Linked DNA regions of Stieleria sp. JC731. The protein of the gene in region 1 interacts with the protein of each later gene in a pairwise test. Links are inferred from orthologs where the notes say so. Each region holds a gene or a part of one and is shown in the gene's direction. Other genes may lie near its edges.

Region 1 (5,853 bases):
AACCGGGCTGGAGGGAGTGATCGTCACGACCGGTATCTGCCGACTTCTGGCAAACGATATCAAATTGTGAGTCACTTACGACGATGAACTCCCCTGGCGAAGGGCCGCTGTAAGTGCCGGTCACTCTCCTAATCCAATGTGGAAGGTGTTTAGTGCGACATGATGTCGATTCTGATACCAGGAAATCCGCATGCCCGTAAATTGCTAATTCCGTACCTCTTGTATTCAATGATGTCGAGGCCAACATGCTGGTCCTATCCCGACACCGCGATGAAAGCATCATGATTGGCGACGACGTTGTTGTCACGATCGTCGATATCCGTGGCGACAAAGTCCGCTTGGGTATCGAAGCACCGCAATCCATCCCAGTGCACCGCCAAGAAGTTTACGACGCGATCCAACGAGAGAATCGTCGGGCTTCGCAAACAAGTTCGGCTGCGACAAAGGACGTCAAGCCGCCACGCGATTGAATCCCGCGCGGTCTAGAAACTCGTAGCTCGAAAACCGCTCTCCTTCAGCAGTGTTCCCCGCTGTTGTCGCCAGAGAGCCGTTACTGATCCACCGATGGGTTGTCGTCTAGATCGCCCTCGGTGATGATCGTAAAGCCTTTCTCGTTAAGCGTCTCCATCGCGACCTCGATGTTTTCCACCATGATCGCGACCGCGGGTTTCCCGTAGGGTCGGATGATCAAGGGGTAGGTCTGGATGATGTTTAGCTCCGCTTGCAGCAGCGCCGTGCAGACTCGCAGCAACGGCTGTGGTCCTTCTGGCAACTGAACACCGATAAGATCGGTTTCGATCAGTGCCAGTCCACTCCGTTCGAGGATCTCTCGTCCTCGGTCGGCATCGCTCACGAGGAAGCGAACGAAAGCGCACTCAGCCGCATCGTTTATCGAAAGCGCACAAATGCGAATTCCGGTGCCTTCGAATCGCCGGACGACTTCCAATAATTGGCCGACGCGGTTTTCCAAAAAAATGGTGAACTGACGCAGAGCCGGAAAGTTCCGTCCACGCATCGTTTCGAATTTGGTTCCTGAACCACCGCTTCCCTGATCTGATTCCATGTCGGCCTCGTCTTTTCGGCACTCCGCGGTTGTCTGGGCAGCGCCGATCCGGCGGACGTGATTTCGTTGCCGCGTCGGTTACCCAAAAACTGAAAACCGAAAAGTTTACGTGTTTAGCTTCGGTCTGGTCAATTCGGCTGCAAATCTACCCGAACCAGCTTCATCAGGCGTCCCGAAACGTTCCAGTCTTGAACGTATAGGTTGCCAGATTCGTCCCAGTAAGATCCATGCGTCCCGCTGAAGATCCCTTCGACCCATTCGGATTGTGGCACGTTGAAATTACGGCCTTTGGCGCGATCGGGATTGTTTCCCAAGACCGCAATGATCGTGTTGGTTTTATCCAGGACTACCAAGCGACCGTGCAAATCCGGAACGGAGACGAAATCGCCTGAAATCGCAACCGACGTCGGCATCCCAAGACCGGTAATGACTTCTTCGATAAAGTTGCCTTCAAGATCGTAGTGTAGCAAGCGACCTTTGGGTTCGTGGTTCCGGTCACAAATCAGCAGGCGGTTCGGTTCGTAGCGAGTGTCTAACGTCATCCCGTGGGCGGTGTTGAACTCTTTCATCCCGTTGCCCTTCTTTCCGAAGTGACGTAGGTATTTGCCGTTTTTATCAAAGACGAAGATGTAGTTACTGGCGTAGCCATCGGAAAGATAGATGTCGCCGTTACCTGCGACGGTGATGGCAGTAGGGCTGAAGCGTTTCAGTTGCAAGCCTGACTCTTCAGGGAACGGTAGCCGTAAGACGACATCCCCGCCTCGGACTCGAAACTTGATCCCTTCCGCGTTGTTGTTGCGAGCACCGTAGATGTATTCCTCGCCATCTTCTTCACGGATTTCGATGTCATGCAAGCTGGTGTAGTCATCGCCTAAATAGGTGTGAATGACTTTGCCATCGGGTGAGAATACGAAAACACCAGCATTGGCACTGGTGTAGATGTTGCCTTTCTTATCGATCACGACTCCGCCGTGCGTTGATCCCAGCGGAGAGTTTCCGTCAGGCCGCAGTCCCCAGCCCGGAACCGTTTCAAATGTCATGTCGCCGCTGCCCATGCGAACCGGTTCGACAGCCTTTGCTGATGGCAGGGCGAGTAACATCAGTACGCAGGAAAACAGAATGCTTCGCTTCATCTTGAATCGTCTCAAAGGCAGGAAAGGCAAAGGGGGAAGCGGCATATTGTAGCCTTCGCGGTGAACCCAACATCCGCACAATGCATCTAGAGCCGCTGATTTCCACACAAACTCGTCAGCAGAAAGGGCAATCTACCCGGCCTGCTCCGCCGTGCCGAACTCCGGCTCAATACCTACCGCACGGAAACCATGCCCATCATCACAGGGACTGTGATGGGGACTATCAACAGAGTACCCGGCACGCTCCGCCGTGCCGAACTCCCCATCGGTGCAACCCGTGGCATCAACTGTCCGGTGGAGACTACATTGCTGCATCCCAAGACTGTTAGATGATCAATAGGCTGATTAATGAGTGACGCACTTTTGCACTACGTTCACGAACTTCGCGTTGGGTACCACCAAACCGATGGGCAACGTCGGGTGCACCATTCCAACTACTTGAATTATTTCGAAGACGCGCGAGTCGAGATGTTGCGTGCCGGAGGGATGCCGTACAAGCAGATCGAAGATTCCGGGCGGATGTTGGTGGTCACCGAAATGAACGTGCGTTATTTCGCGCCGGCCGATTTCGATGACCTATTGCAAGTCGAGGTCACCACGACTGAGTTGCGAAAGGTGCGAATTCGACATCGCTACCGTGTCCTTCGTGGCGAGATGTTGCTAGCCGAAGGCGACTCAGTGATCGCGTGTGTCGATCCGGAAGGCAAGCCCAAGAAGCTGCCTGCGGAGTTCTTGGCGTTGGCGGATAGGCTGAAAGGCGAATAGCGATTCAGGGATGCTCGCCGGGGCCCAAGTCGCCCACGCTGAAGTCATCCGTCAAAGGATAGGGAACAGGTTCGCCGTTCATTTCGGCGAGCGCGTTCGCAGCAGCCTTTTGTTCTGCTTCTTTCTTGTTGCTTCCCCATGCGGCGGTAAACTCACTGCCATCGATCACCGCGCTAATCAAGAATGACTTACGGTGATCCGGTCCCATTTCTCGCTTGAGTCGATATTGAGGGGTGCAAGCAATATCGCGTTGGGCACGCTGTTGCAAAGTCGACTTGTAGTTCGTCGCACCTTGGCTTTGGACCGCCGATTCGACTTCGCGCCGAAGCCAACGGATCAGTCGTTCGCGGACCACTTCATGACCACCGTCAATGTAAAGTGCCGCGACAATCGATTCGAAGACGTCACTGACCAATGACCTCGGGTAGCTGCGATTTCGGGTCACGCCACGGCCAACGATTAGGCATTCGTCTAAACCGATGTGGCATGCGACCTTTCCACAGGTCCGACGACTGACAACAGCTGATTTGATCTTGGTCAAATCGCCTTCGTTGTATTCGGGGTATTCGTCGTATAGCCATGAGCACACGACAAAGCCGAGGACTGCATCGCCAAGGAACTCGAGCCGCTCGTTGCTGGCTAACCGGTGTGAAGCGCCTGACGCATGTGTCAGTGCGTTGCGAAGCAGTTCGACATCTTTGAACTGATAGTCAATCAGTTCTTGGCAGCGAGTAATTTTGTCGGCGTGATCAAGTTCACCCTCTTGGTTGCGTGGTGATGAAACCAAGCGGACTTCGGGCGCATCGGTCATCGACGCATCTGCGGGCAGTGCATCAGATGAACGCGCATCAGTAGACGGTGTATCCTCGACACGATCGAATCGTTCGTTGGAATCATCTTCTTGCGATGGAAGAGATGGAACGTCCGACGACGAACTTGCCGGATTTGGGGCATCAGATTCGGAAGCAGACAACGTTATGCGAAGAGACGTGGAAACGAACTAGGGCTCTATTCACACGCGTCGAACGTTGTCGTCGACCTAGTTGCCATGCTTGATTGCTACCGCAGAAAGAATCGACGGTGCGAAGTCAACGATGGCAAGACTTCAACGAAAAGATTGACACAACAGAACCGATTTGTGACCGAGCGATGTGATCTTTGAAAAGAAAACGTCAACCAGCCCGAAAAGGGTTCAGGTCATGTCACACGCCGGCGATCGGGGCATTGCACAGGATGATATTCTTATCACATCTGGCTGTGTTCGGACCCGCCCGCCGGTATGCGACGCGCTTGTCAATACGTTACCACTTCCCCCGCATACGCGGTAGGTCAATCTTGACAATTTGCAACCTGCGAAGTCACCAGCAACACGGCGTACACCAAGCGATCAGTCGTTGACGAAAGCCACTTGGCATTGCTGCAGACGAGCAGGCGATCCCGTGACGGAATCGGTTTCAGTCCGCATGATCAACAAGATAGATGGCTTCACCAGTGAACACTTGGCGAAACTCTTCATCGCTGAAGTAGCGAATTCCGACAGCGGGATCGCCAACTTTCCAGCGTCCGTGTGATGCACGACCGTAGACGACGACCGCATGCGCTTCGCCATCGGTACCGAGCAACCGACGAACGGTATCGTCGTGATTGCCACCACGGAAACAGATAACGGACAGGTTCGGAAGTTGGCCGCGGTGTTCCCATGCGGTCGGATTTTGGCTAGCGACTTGGACCGAGTGATGTCCACCATCGATTGCAAGTCTCAGTCCGCGTACAAGACCGAGCGAAGATGTGCCTTGACGGCTCGTCAAACAAACTTTGGCAAGCATGGCCTCGGGCGATTGTCCCGACCAACCCAGCCGCTGAGTCGCACTTGGAAGCAGCGAATGGTGGTGCAGCAAAGTTGCCGCCGCCGCCGGTCCACAACTCGATTCGCTACTTTGCAAACAAACGTTGTCCTGCCAGGTTGCCTGAGCATCGAGCGTGACGGGGTAAAAGTTTGCGCGAAGAACCGGCTGAGTCAGAAAGCCGACAGATAGAAACAGCATGGCAACCGATGTAGCGCGTCGCCAACTCACTCGCAAGCCTTCGGCGTGAAGAGCGAGTCCGGCAGTGAACGCGAGGAAGATCGGTAGCCAGTTCGACCAGCCCATCACTGCGGGTGTCGAAAAGGCACTCGCCCAGGTCAGCCTGTTGGCAGTTCCGAACGCGAAAATCAAAAGAAAGAGGATGCACTCGGCCAATAGCAGAGGTCGGTTGCTGTAGACGTTCAGCGAGAGCTTCCTGCCGGCGAGAAATGCCAAGCCGGAAACTGCGGCGATAAACGCGATTGCAAACCAGAGATCCATCAATTCTAATGTCTGTAGCGAACTACACAGATGCGTACGGGCCGTCGGTTCTGCACGATCGGTGCCGAAAATGACGGTGCGTTAAGAAACGGTTAATTATTGATGCGGGGCAAGTTCAGAATGGCGCAAAAACGTTCATTTCGCGGCAAAATTAACCAAAAACTGGCTGCGTTGACCCTGTTAAGGGCTTTTCAGGGCGTCTGGGGGTGTTCCCCACGAACTTCGCTTCGGCGGAGCGGCGGGATGAAAATTGGGCGGATCGCAACTCGGTTTGCAACCGATTTGTGCAGCGAAATCGAACGCTCAATGGTTCAGAATTTCGATGTTGAAAGTCTTCCAAGTAGAATAGGGCGGACGATTCGGTAGGGAACCAAGTCGCCGAATCCGCCGAACCCCATTGGCCCGTTGCGATTTGAAGATACTGAAATACGTTGGCGTCTTCGTTTCGTAGACCGTCAGGGGGAATGGTTGACGGATTTTGAATGTCACCAGGAATATCAGCAGGTCGGGCTTTCGTTGCATGGTGCAATGGCGAGTCTGCACAGCC
Region 2 (6,492 bases), on another replicon or contig:
CACAATCGACAACCTCGCCCGCTAACTCTCCGAGGTCACCTGAGGAAAGGCATTCGGCGATGACTTGCTTGAGTGGAAATCCGGCGTGGTCACCTCCGATCGCGATACGAAGTGGCTTTTCAGATTTTGGCGTTTCAGATTTCGGCTGGGCGTTCATGGACGGAATAGGTCAGCGGTGTTCGAAAAGGGACGGCCGGGTGGTTCGATGTCGGCTGCCTTAAGCAACCGAAACAGGAAACGGGCAGTCGTTGGTCGTGTCGGACAGCATTTTTCGTGCGATCAAGCGTTCACGTGTTCAATCGCGAATCTTCGATCGGCAAAACTATAAAACGGTGATTTGGTTGCACTGTCGGTGGTTCGCTAAGAATTCAAGCGGCTTGCTAGCAGTGCTTCACGGTTGCTAGCGTCATTTGAGAAAACTTGGTCTGGGGAGAGCCAATCGGCCGGCTCAGGTATCAAGTCTTCAAAATTGAGCTCTCGAAACAGATCTCTTATTTTGCGATCAGGGATCGGGCGACACGTTGTTTGTGCAATCAATGGGTCGGGGGGCTGGCTGTCATCTCGCGTCGATCGAGAGACATTTCGGCCGACGGGGGCAGTTTAGCTCAGAGAGGCAAATTTCGTTAGCCGGTCGTTGTGGGGTATTGGCATACAGAAACGATGAAAATCGGACAGTTTTTGATCGGCGTTGACCCCTCCGCCGAAACACCCTAACCTAAGTCGCCCAAAGCGTTTAGCTTTACTCGCTGCGTATGAGGCCAACCCGGCTTTCTGTCGAGACAACTCGGCGGATGCGAATTTGGCCCGAAATTGGCTGATCTGGACGTAGACGGGCTGCGCTGCCAATCTGTCCGCTGGTCCGGCGAATTAACCCGTTCCAGCGAATGAACCAGTTCCGGCGAATGAAAAGGCTCGGATGCCTTTGGAATTGCCCTGCGAGCGATCGATCGAAACCAACCAACGATTCAACGATGTCGTTTTTTGAAACTCTTGTGGATATTACCGGAGCAGCCTTTGGCGGGTTGCTGAGCTCGTTTGAGCGAGGTGTTACGTCGGTATTTGGTTCGGCCAACGCGCGCCAAGTCGCGACGTTGCGAGCCCAGGCGGACGAGATTACAGCCTTGGAGCCCAAATACGCTGCGATGAGCGATGACGAGCTGCGTGAGCAAACGCAGATCTTTCGCAAGCGTATTCGCGATGGCGAATCTCTCGATGACATCCTCATCGATGCCTTCGCCGTCTGCCGCGAAGGTGGCAAGCGATTCCTGGGCATGCGTCACTACGACGTCCAGTTGATCGGTGGGATGGTGCTTCACTCCGGCAAGATCGCCGAAATGGTGACTGGTGAAGGTAAAACACTGGTCGCAACCTTGCCCGCCTATCTAAACGCACTGGAAGGCAAAGGCGTTCACGTCATTACGGTCAACGACTATTTGGCCCGCCGTGACATGGAGTGGATGGCGCCGCTGTACATGAACCTTGGATTAACGGTCAACGCGATCCAATCGGGCATGTCGACTCACGAGAAACAAGCCGCCTATCGTTGTGATATCACGTACGGAACGAACAACGAATTCGGTTTCGATTACTTGCGTGACAACATGCGCCCCGCTGCTCAAGGCGACGATCGTTTTCCGCCTGAAGTTCAACAGTGCCAAGGCCCATTGAACTACGCGATCATCGACGAAGTCGACAATATCTTGATCGACGAAGCGCGGACCCCGTTGATCATCAGCGGTCCGAGCGAGATGGACTTGGGACGCTATGCCGACGCGGACCGTGTCGCGCGTTCGCTGCAACAAGACGTGCACTTCACCGTCGACGAAAAGGGACGCAACGTCACGTTGACCGACGAAGGTGTGCGCGAGGCTGAAAAGCTAGCCGGTGTGGAAAGCTTCTACACGGCGGGCAACATGGAATGGCCCCACCTGATCGATAACGCTCTGAAAGCACACTTCCTATACAAGCTGGACGTCAATTACGTCGTTAAAGATCGCCAGATTGTGATCGTTGACGAATTCACCGGACGTCTGATGGATGGACGTCAATGGTCCGACGGTTTGCACCAAGCCGTTGAAGCCAAAGAAGGCGTGCCGATCAAACCGGAAACGCAAACGTTTGCGACCGCATCGCTGCAGAACATCTTCAAGATGTACAAGAAACTGTCCGGTATGACCGGTACGGCGATGACCGAAGCGAACGAGTTTTGGAAAATCTACAAGCTGGACGTCGTCGCGATCCCGACCAATCGTGGTTTGCAGCGAATCGAATATCCCGACGTCATTTATCTGACCGAGGAATATAAGTTCAAGGCCTTGGCTGAAGAGATCGAACGCACGGTCAAGTGGGACGTGATCGTCACCAAAGATGGAAAAGAATATTGGGGTGACATCAAGGAAGAGAACGACGAACAGATCAAGTTTGTCGCCAAGGGGGAAAAGGAAGTCCAAGACTTCCCACGGTCAAAGATCACCGTGATCGAATACAAAGGACGCCCCGTTCTTGTCGGTACGGTCAGTATCGAAAAGAGTGAAAAGCTAAGCCGCCTACTCGAACGACGTGGCATCGAGCACCAAGTCCTCAACGCGAAACAACACCAACGTGAGGCCGACATCGTCGCACAGGCTGGACGAAAGTTTGCCGTCACGATCGCAACCAACATGGCCGGTCGTGGTACCGACATTATCTTGGGCGGTAACCCCGAGAACAAAGCTTGGGCTCAGTTGCAGCACAAATACGACACCCGACTTGATGTTCCCGATGATGAATGGAACGAGCTGGTCGAATCGTTTGATAAAGCCGAAGGGATGAGCGAGCAAGGCGTACACATCCGTGAACTCGGCGGACTTTGTGTACTCGGTACCGAACGCCACGAATCACGCCGAATCGACCTTCAGTTGCGGGGCCGTTGTGGTCGACAAGGCGACCCCGGTTCGAGTCGCTTCTTCCTTTCACTCGAAGACGATCTGATGCGGATCTTCGCGGGTGAGTGGGTTAAGAACATGATGGAACGCATCGGCATGCGTGAGGACGAGCCACTGGAATCCAAGCTTGTCACACGCCGTATTGCAGCCGCACAAAAGAAAGTCGAAGAACGCAACTTCGAAATGCGAAAGAGCTTGTTGGACTATGACGAAGTCATGGACGAACAGCGAAAACGGGTTTACCGATACCGACAAAACCTGTTGGATGGTCACAGCTCTCGCGACATGATCTTGGAACTGATTCAATCCCAGATCGAAAAGCAAGTTGATACGTTTCTGGATCCAGACTACGGCGTCGATATGTTTGCCGCGTTCGCCGGTGGAAAGCTGGGATGCGTGCTCGAGCCCAAGGATTTCCAGAACATGGAAATGTCGATGGCCGATGCCTACGCTCGTGAACAAGCCGAGCGATCTGCCGAAGTCACCGTCGAAGAAATCGTCGAAGAAAACCTGCCACAAGGCATGGAAGACGAATGGAACCTCAAAGCGATGGCGAAGTGGGCCAACACCGCTTTGGAAACCAACTATCAAGACCACCAGCTCAAGAACATGGATCGAGACGACTTGATCAAGGAATTGATCGAGAAGGCTCATCAACGTATCGAATCAGTCGACCTAAGCGAAGGCGAGCCTTTGCTGGACGCCGACTATGGCCTGCGGATGCTCTGTGGCTGGATGCGTTATCGGTTCGGAATCGAAACCACACCGGAAGAATTCCGCGACGTCGAAGACCGTCGAAGTGTGACACATGAATTGGTCACACGCGCCGAACAGGCCTACGCGGAAAAGGAAACGGAGTACCCTGCCCTGGCCGGGATTTCACAGTTCACCGTTCAACAAGGTGCCCAGGTTGTCCTCAATCGCGAAGGCTTGGTTGACTGGATTTCGCGTCGGTTCGAAAAGGCACTCGCCGTCGATGAAGTGCCGCTGAACCGTGACGACTTGAAAACTCAACTCACCGTTTTTAGTCGCGACATGGCTAATGCGGCGGAGCCTTTGATGAATGAGGCTCAAAAACGGGTTGCGGATCTGTTTGCGAACGTTCAAGACGATAAGACAGCGGCAGTCGCGACCAGCGGCAACAATAAGCTTGCCGACTTGGTCGAATGGATGAAGGTCGAACTGGGCGCATCGGTTGATGCCGAAGACTTCTCGCGGATGAACCGCGATGAATTGCAATTGGCCGTCAGCGGCGCAGTTGATGATCGTTTCCACCCAGAAATGCGTCGGATGGAACGTCAGATCCTGTTGAACATTGTGGACGACGCGTGGAAAAACCACCTGCTAACGATGGATCACCTGCGCAGCAGCGTCGGTTTGAAAGGCTACGCTCAGCTGGATCCCAAAGTCGAATACAAACGCGAAGGCATGCGTCTGTTTGATCAGATGTGGGAGTCGGTTGGTGAGCAGGTTACCGGCCTGGTCTTCCGTATGGAGTCGTTCAATCAGGACTTCATTCGTAGTACTTGGGTCGATGCAAAAGCCCGCCACGATGAGGCTCGGTCGATTACCAGCGAGTCGTCATCGGCAACCGCAACCAAGGCTGCAACACAAACCGCAGCTCAGCAGGCTGCCGAAGCCAGCAATCAAGCGACGGACGAAAAGCCTGAACCGATTCGCAACGTCGGTGTCAAAGTCGGTCGCAACGATCCGTGCCCCTGTGGCAGCGGTAAGAAGTACAAATCCTGCTGTATGAGAAAGTAGTCTGGCTTGTCGTTTGACAGCCGAACGTCTGAACGCAGGTAAACAGCGTTTCAGACCGATCGGTTTGGATGCGACAAGTGATAGGGTTGGTGTATCGATCGCTTTAGCCAAGGCTGGGAAAGGATTCCGCCATGTTCGCGAACTTCGTCTATCTGGTTGCGTTGACGCTGGCATCCCCGTGGATCGCTTATCGCATTGTCCGTCATGGACGCTATCGACGTGGGATCAGCGAAAAACTGTTCGGCATCTCCAAGTCCAAAGCAAAGCGGATCTGTGGCGGGCCGGGGCGATCACCGATTTGGATCCATGCGGTCAGCGTTGGCGAGGTCAACCTAATCGTCGATCTGGTTGCTAAGTTGACGCGATTGGATCCCACGACGCCGATCGTCGTGAGCACCAGTACCGACACCGGTTACGATCTCGCTGTGCAGCGTTTTGGAAGCGATCAAGTTTTCTTTTGCCCATTGGATTTTTCCTGGGCCGTTCGCCGAACGCTTCGACGATTGATGCCTCGCAAATTGATCCTTGTCGAGTTGGAACTTTGGCCCAATTTGGTTCGCTTGTCTCGTCAAGCCGGAACCGAAGTGTTGGTTATCAATGCCCGATTGAGCGAGCGAAGCTCAGCCGGCTATCAACGTGTCAGTCGTTTGACGCGTCCGATTTTTGCAGACTTATGCGGGGTCGCTTGCCAAGACAAATCGACTGCCGAGCGTTTCGTCGCCTGTGGTGCCGATCCAGAGGTCGTGACCGTGACTGGGGCATTGAAGTTTGACAACGCACCGGATTCACGAGATACCGTCGAGGTTCAAAACCGATTGAATTGGGCCAGTGTTGATCCATGGCATCGGGTATGGATCGTCGGCAGCACTCAAGAAGGCGAAGAGGCGATGGCACTTCGCATCTACAAACGCTTGGTCACAGCTCATCCTGAATTGCGACTGATTTTGGTTCCTCGCCATCGGGAACGTTTCGATTCGGTTGCACAACTGATCCAGTCCAACGGTTTGGTTTGTCGTCGACGTTCGAATCGGAAATTGGAAGCGACAGAGCGACTTGGTTCGGATGGACAGTGGGATGCGAATCGGGTGCTGCTGATCGACTCCATCGGAGAATTACGGCACTGGTGGGGCGTTGGTCAGATCGCGACCGTTGGCGGAAGCTTTGTCGATCGGGGTGGGCAGAACATGTTGGAGCCCGCGGGGTATGGCAGTGCGGTTTGCTTTGGTCCTGACACACGTAACTTTAAAGAGATCGCGAACCGTTTGATCGAAGCTGGTGGCGCAAAGCGAACCGCGAACGAAACAGAGCTGGAAGCGTTTGTCGATCGATGTCTTGTAGATCAACCGGCCGCCGACGAACTGGGGCGAGCAGCGCAGTCCGTCATCGCTCAGCACCGCGGGGCGACCGATCGAACATTACAATTCTTGGCTGGGCAGCCGCTGGAATTTGCACGAGCGGCTTGATCAGCGTTAATGACTAGATCGAGTTGACTACCTCGGCGATGTCCAGCAAGTAGACCTGCCTGCCACCATCGTGGGGACTGTCGATGGCGACCTTGGTGCCGTCATTGCTACTGCGAGGATGAGTGTCACATCGCCATTCGCCGCGGTATGCCTTCGGTGATGGGAAATGCCCCAGGTCAAAACGGCGACCACTTGGCACGTGATACAGGTAAACCGTTTGGCGGCTTGTTTCGCGATCGGGGTAGGTGTCGTTCAAGATCCAGTCCTGATAGGGAGCTGGAAGGTAAGTGTTGTGGCCATTGCTAGGCATCTTGTCTTGTCCAATCGGTTTGACTTGATCG
Region 3 (5,221 bases), on another replicon or contig:
GTCACGCGTCAGTCATCGGCGAATTCGAGTTTCGTTTCTCTTAGTGGCAATTCACAAATGGACGTCGATGCTGTCGGGATTCTATTTCCCGGACAGGGTGCCCAATCGGTCGGCATGGGCAAATGGCTCTGCGAAAACTTCTCGATTGCGAGCGACCTATTCACCCGCGCTAGCGAAGTGCTTGGCTATGACTTAGCTGACCTTTGCCACAACGGACCGGTCGAAAAACTTGACCAAACCGAATTCAGCCAGCCCGCCCTATTCACGGTCGGAATCGCAGCGGCAAAGGTGCTTCAACAAGAACAGCCAGAGCGGCTTGCGAAAGTCACCGCCGCGGCTGGGCTAAGCCTCGGCGAATACACGGCGGTTTGCTTTGCCGGTGGCCTGGAGTTCGAAGACGCACTGAAGCTCGTTCAGCGACGTGGCCAGGCAATGCAAGCGGCCGCAGATGTTGTCCAGAGCGGCATGGCGAGCGTCATTGGCATGGACCTGGAAACGCTATCGGCACTGTGCGAAGAAGTCCGCCAAGACGACGAAGTGCTCCGCCCTGCAAACCTACTGTGCCCAGGAAACATCGCCGTTTCTGGACACATCACGGCACTTGACCGCCTGGAACCCGCCGCTGTTGAAGCCAAGGCGATGAAAGTCATTCGCCTTAGCGTTGCCGGCGCGTTTCACACCTCGCTGATGCAACCCGCTGTTGAAAAGCTGACCGAAGCCTTGGCGGAAATGCCAATCACGGACACCCAAATCCCGGTTTACAGCAACGTCGACGCACAACCGCACCAGTCAGCTGACGAAATTCGCGGACTGCTCAGCCGCCAAGTGACCGAACCGGTCCAATGGGAAGCCTCCATCCGCCGGATGGTCGACGATGGCATCGGCGGCTTTTTTGAAGCAGGCACCGGACGCGTGCTCCGCGGAACACTGAAACGCATTCAACGAAAGCTTCCGACCGACGGTTTCGGCGACGAAGAATAAACACCGGTCCCCTGACACACGAGATTGATTCGCCATGGATATGACACTGAAAGCCGACCTGTCCGGACAGGTCGCGATCGTGACCGGAGCATCGCAGGGGCTTGGCAAAGCCGTCGCGGTTGCCTTGGGAATGAACGGAGCCACGGTTGCCTGCTTGGCGCGAAACGCTGACAAGCTTGCCGACACCGTCAAGGAGATCGAGGCCGCTGGCGGCAAAGCGATCGCCCTTTCCTGCGACGTGACCGACCGCGAAGCGACTGACGCCGCGATCAAGCAAGTCGCTGCAGATCACGGACGCCTGGACATCCTGGTCAACAACGCCGGCATCACACGCGACAAAACGATGCGTGGAATGAGCGACGATGAGTGGGACAGCGTGATTGCGACCAACCTGACCAGCTGCTTCGTTTGCTGCCGTGCAGCCGCCAACGTGATGCGACGCCAAAAATACGGCCGGATCGTCAACATGGCCAGCATTTCAGGCCTGATGGGCAACCCTGGCCAAGCGAACTACTCCGCCAGCAAAGCGGGAATGATCGGAATGACCCGGACCATGAGCAAAGAACTGGTCAATCGCGGCGTCACCGTCAACGCAGTTGCCCCCGGATTCATCGCCAGCGAGATGACTGACGCGATTCCGGCAGCCATTCTGGAAGAAGTCAAAAAGACGATTCCCGCCAAACGCGTCGGAAATCCCGAAGACGTTGCCGCTGCCGTTCTGTTCCTCGCTTCCAAGGATGCAGGCTACATTTCGGGCCAGACCATCGTTGTCGACGGCGGAATGACCGGCTAAACCAATACACGGAGTGTATGTTGGGCGAAGTGAATCCCGGCATATTGACGTCTTTTGCTTGAATCACCTATCTTTTCGGCGAATCAACGAGGCGTCGTAGGGCTCCATCGGCTGACCCGCGTTTGAATCGGGCATGGCGATCCGCCAAAAGTCCCCTTGAACGCATCACCTCCCATTCGAACTTCCCTGTTAAAGAACATAACAAACTGGAGAATCGCTTATGGCTACCGTCGAAGAGCGCGTGGTCGACATCGTTGCTGAACAGCTTGGCGTCGAAAAAGACAAAATCACCCGTGAAACCTCTTTCGTAAACGACCTCGGAGCTGACTCGCTCGACACCGTCGAATTGGTGATGGAACTCGAAGAAGAGTTCAACATCAGCATTCCTGACGAAGCCGCCGAAAAGATCCAAAAGGTTGGCGAAGCCGTCGACTTTATCGAAAACGCACGGGGCGAAGACGCGTAAGTTTTTCGCGCCGATCATAACCCGCGACGGGCGATGCGCACCGCTAATTGCAGTGCTGGCGCATCGCCCGATTTCGATTCAACGTTTCATGTTTTTCTTTGCGATACCTTGCTCGCCAAGGTTCCTTTCTTCCAGGCAGCATGATGGCCCAGGAATCCAATTCTTCAGCGACCACCCCGCATATCTACAAAGGCGAACGTCGCGTTGTTATCACCGGTGTCGGTGTCGTCACACCACTTGCCTCAGAAGTGCCCCTGTTTTGGCAGCGGCTTACCGCAGGTGAAAGTGGCGTCGGCAAGATCACCTTGGTCGATACCACCGAATACAAGGTCCATTTTGCTGGCGAAGTTTACGACTTCTCGCTGGAAGGAATCACCGATCCTCGCGAAGAAAAACGGCTCGATCGGTTCACCCAATTCGCCGTCCATGCTGGCTATCAGGCGATCAACGATTCGAAGCTGGACTTCGATTCGCTCGATCGAACTCGCTGTGGTGTCATCCTGGGCAGCGGCATTGGCGGACTGATCGAAATCGAAAACCAAATTGAACGGATGCTGACCAAGGGCCCTTCCCGCGTCAGCCCATTCACCGTTCCCAAAATGATGGTCAACGCCGCCGGCGGGAACATCTCGATCACCTACGGCCTGAAAGGCCCGAACTATGCAGTCGCGACCGCATGTGCGAGTGCGACCAACGCGATGGGTGACGCACTTCGCAGCATTCGCCTGAACGAAACCGATGTCGTCATCACCGGCGGCAGCGAAGCGGCCCTGACCCGTATGGGACTTGCCGCATTCCAAAACATGAAAGCATTGTCGATGCGAAACGACGAGCCTACAAAGGCCAGTCGACCATTCGACAAGGACCGCGATGGCTTCGTCCTCGGCGAAGGCAGCGGCGTGCTGGTGTTCGAAGAACTTAACCACGCCCTAGCACGTGGCGCGAAGATCTATGGTGAAGTCCTTGGCTACGGAACGACCAGTGACGCCGGCCACATCACCGCACCCGATCCAGAAGGCGTCGGGGCAGCCGCCGCGATGACGGCAGCACTTGCCGATGCCGAGGTCGACCCAACAGCGATCGACTACATCAACGCACACGGCACAAGCACCCCACTGGGCGACATCGCTGAAACGAAAGCGATTAAGCGAGTCTTTGGCGATCACGCCTACAAAACCACCGTCAGCAGCACGAAAAGCTCAATCGGTCACTCACTTGGTGCGAGTGGCGGTATCGAAGCAGTCATCCTGTGCAAGACGCTCGAAACGCAAACAATCGCACCGACAATTAACCTGGATAACCCAGACCCAGAATGCGATTTGGATTACACCGCAAATGAAGCGGCTTCCAAGCCTGTGAAAATTGCGATGAGCAACAGCTTTGGCTTCGGCGGCCACAACGCCTGTGTGGTTGTCGGCAAATACGAAGGCTAAGTGCTTCGCTTAAGCCGATCGTAACCGGGTGCTTTATAGAAAGTACCCATCACAGTCCCTGTGATGCCGGGCATGGATTGCCGGGTGGTGGTTCAGATCCGAAGCGGCAATCCGAAGCGGCACCGCGGAGCGTGCCGGGTACTTTTTTGATAGTTCCCATCACAGTCCCTGTGATGCCGGGCATGGATTGCCGAGTGGCGGCTGCAGAGATGAATCGGCACGGCGGAGCGTGCCGGGTACACTTGGGCAGGCCTGAACTAGTTATCCAAAGTTCGGATGCGATTCTCGATCGCATCGATCAGGCATTCGGGGTTCAGCGGTTTGCAGAACCAGTGATCCGCGCCACCTGATCCGACACTCAGCTCGCTGGCCTCTGGATTCATGCCACTGACAACGAAAATCGCCGAGTCGTCAAACCGATGGTTTTGCCGGATCGTCCGCACCGTTTGGGCGCCGTCACAAACAGGCATCAACATGTCCACCAGAATGATATTTGGTGGTGCAGTGGACGACATATTCTCCAGTGCGGACAAACCGTCCTGGTAGCCTTGAACGCGATAGCCTTTCAGCCGCAGTAGACCTGCGAGCAACTCACGCTCATTTCGATCGTCTTCGACCAACGCGATAGAAACATCTTTGGTCGGCTCAGCTTCTTTCTGTCGCTTCAGCCACTGACAATCATTCAGACGGGCCAGAGCATCATCGATATCGCGGAACGTTGATTCCGCCTCGTCGATTTGCCCAGCCGCGATCAACTCGCGATACAGATGCATACCGACGCTGATCTGCTGTAGATCGTTTCGAATGGCATGCCGCGCCGCAGGTGGAAGACACTGCAACTGAAAACGGTTCGGAAGTGAGTCGGAATCGATCGATTCCCCCGAACGCAATTCACCTCGAATGATCGAGATGTTCTTTGGCGCATCGATCCCTATGCGCGCCTGACCAGCACGAACTTTCAAGAAGTGAAGGCTAATGCCCACCTCTGGAAAAGTCACCTGATCATCGGTCCGTCGTGTGAGTACTAACATATTGGTTTTGCCCCGTCGCCCCTGTGATGGCCGAATTGCCCCCCAGAATGCGGAAATTGAGTAAATTCAACATACGAATTGCCAATCGCCAGTCAACAAAGAAATCCCACCAATGGTTTAGAATTGTGGGTTTTTTTCTTACACTCAACCTGTCGGACAACCGACGGCGTGAACAACCGTAAATCCGGCGAACCCCCGCCCTGTATGTAGAACATATCCGCACACTTTTGGTGCACCCCAAATCAGACAATCCGTCTCGATTGGCGCCACTCTGCCAGCAATAGCGATGCAAACGAACAGGCATTCCGCATTTTCAGTGCGTCGTTAGGAAACAAACTTCGACTGAACGCACACACATAGCTCAGGATCACACCAGGGATTCGCGTACCCACGCACATGCTTTCGCTGAGAAATTAACCGCAATAAACCGTTGATCACTCACGGAGATTGCGGCGTCGATTTTCACAAATCCAAGGTCGCAGTCACAGCGACTTTGGAGGTCAACGAAATACAAGGA

Evidence for each region. The genes of interacting proteins can lie anywhere in the genome.
Region 2: the proteins of LOC67_RS26520 (region 1) and LOC67_RS27515 interact in binary tests that used the Escherichia coli proteins (3 or more experiments, as listed by UniProt). The link is inferred for Stieleria sp. JC731 from one-to-one orthologs.
Region 3: the proteins of LOC67_RS26520 (region 1) and LOC67_RS07155 interact in binary tests that used the Escherichia coli proteins (3 or more experiments, as listed by UniProt). The link is inferred for Stieleria sp. JC731 from one-to-one orthologs.

Annotation. Positions count from the first base shown.
Region 1 is NZ_JAJKFQ010000029.1:468,735-474,587, reverse strand. What follows is about bases 1,303-4,252. They hold LOC67_RS26520 (acyl-CoA thioesterase), read left to right. Parts: upstream 1,303-2,544; coding sequence 2,545-2,961; downstream 2,962-4,252. Other genes in these bases: rnc (ribonuclease III), read right to left, coding at 2,966-3,934; LOC67_RS26525 (6-bladed beta-propeller), read right to left, coding at 1,303-2,196. Outside these bases: carbon storage regulator CsrA, read left to right, coding at 246-470; acetolactate synthase, read right to left, coding at 551-1,063; more of 6-bladed beta-propeller, read right to left, coding at 1,192-1,302; peptidase C39, read right to left, coding at 4,416-5,306.
Region 2 is NZ_JAJKFQ010000001.1:1,491,431-1,497,922, forward strand. The notes cover bases 621-4,888. They hold LOC67_RS27515 (preprotein translocase subunit SecA), read left to right. Parts: upstream 621-971; coding sequence 972-4,688; downstream 4,689-4,888. Other genes in these bases: LOC67_RS05035 (3-deoxy-D-manno-octulosonic acid transferase), read left to right, coding at 4,820-4,888. In the rest of the region: rpiB (ribose 5-phosphate isomerase B), read right to left, coding at 1-157; more of 3-deoxy-D-manno-octulosonic acid transferase, read left to right, coding at 4,889-6,151; hypothetical protein, read right to left, coding at 6,165-6,492. UniProt on the Escherichia coli protein: Required for protein export, interacts with the SecYEG preprotein conducting channel.
Region 3 is NZ_JAJKFQ010000002.1:372,831-378,051, forward strand. What follows is about bases 621-3,617. They hold LOC67_RS07155 (acyl carrier protein), read left to right. Parts: upstream 621-1,994; coding sequence 1,995-2,240; downstream 2,241-3,617. Other genes in these bases: fabD (ACP S-malonyltransferase), read left to right, coding at 621-981; fabG (3-oxoacyl-[acyl-carrier-protein] reductase), read left to right, coding at 1,016-1,774; fabF (beta-ketoacyl-ACP synthase II), read left to right, coding at 2,381-3,617. Outside these bases: more of fabD, read left to right, coding at 58-620; more of fabF, read left to right, coding at 3,618-3,673; response regulator, read right to left, coding at 3,931-4,704; hypothetical protein, read right to left, coding at 5,167-5,221. UniProt on the Escherichia coli protein: Carrier of the growing fatty acid chain in fatty acid biosynthesis.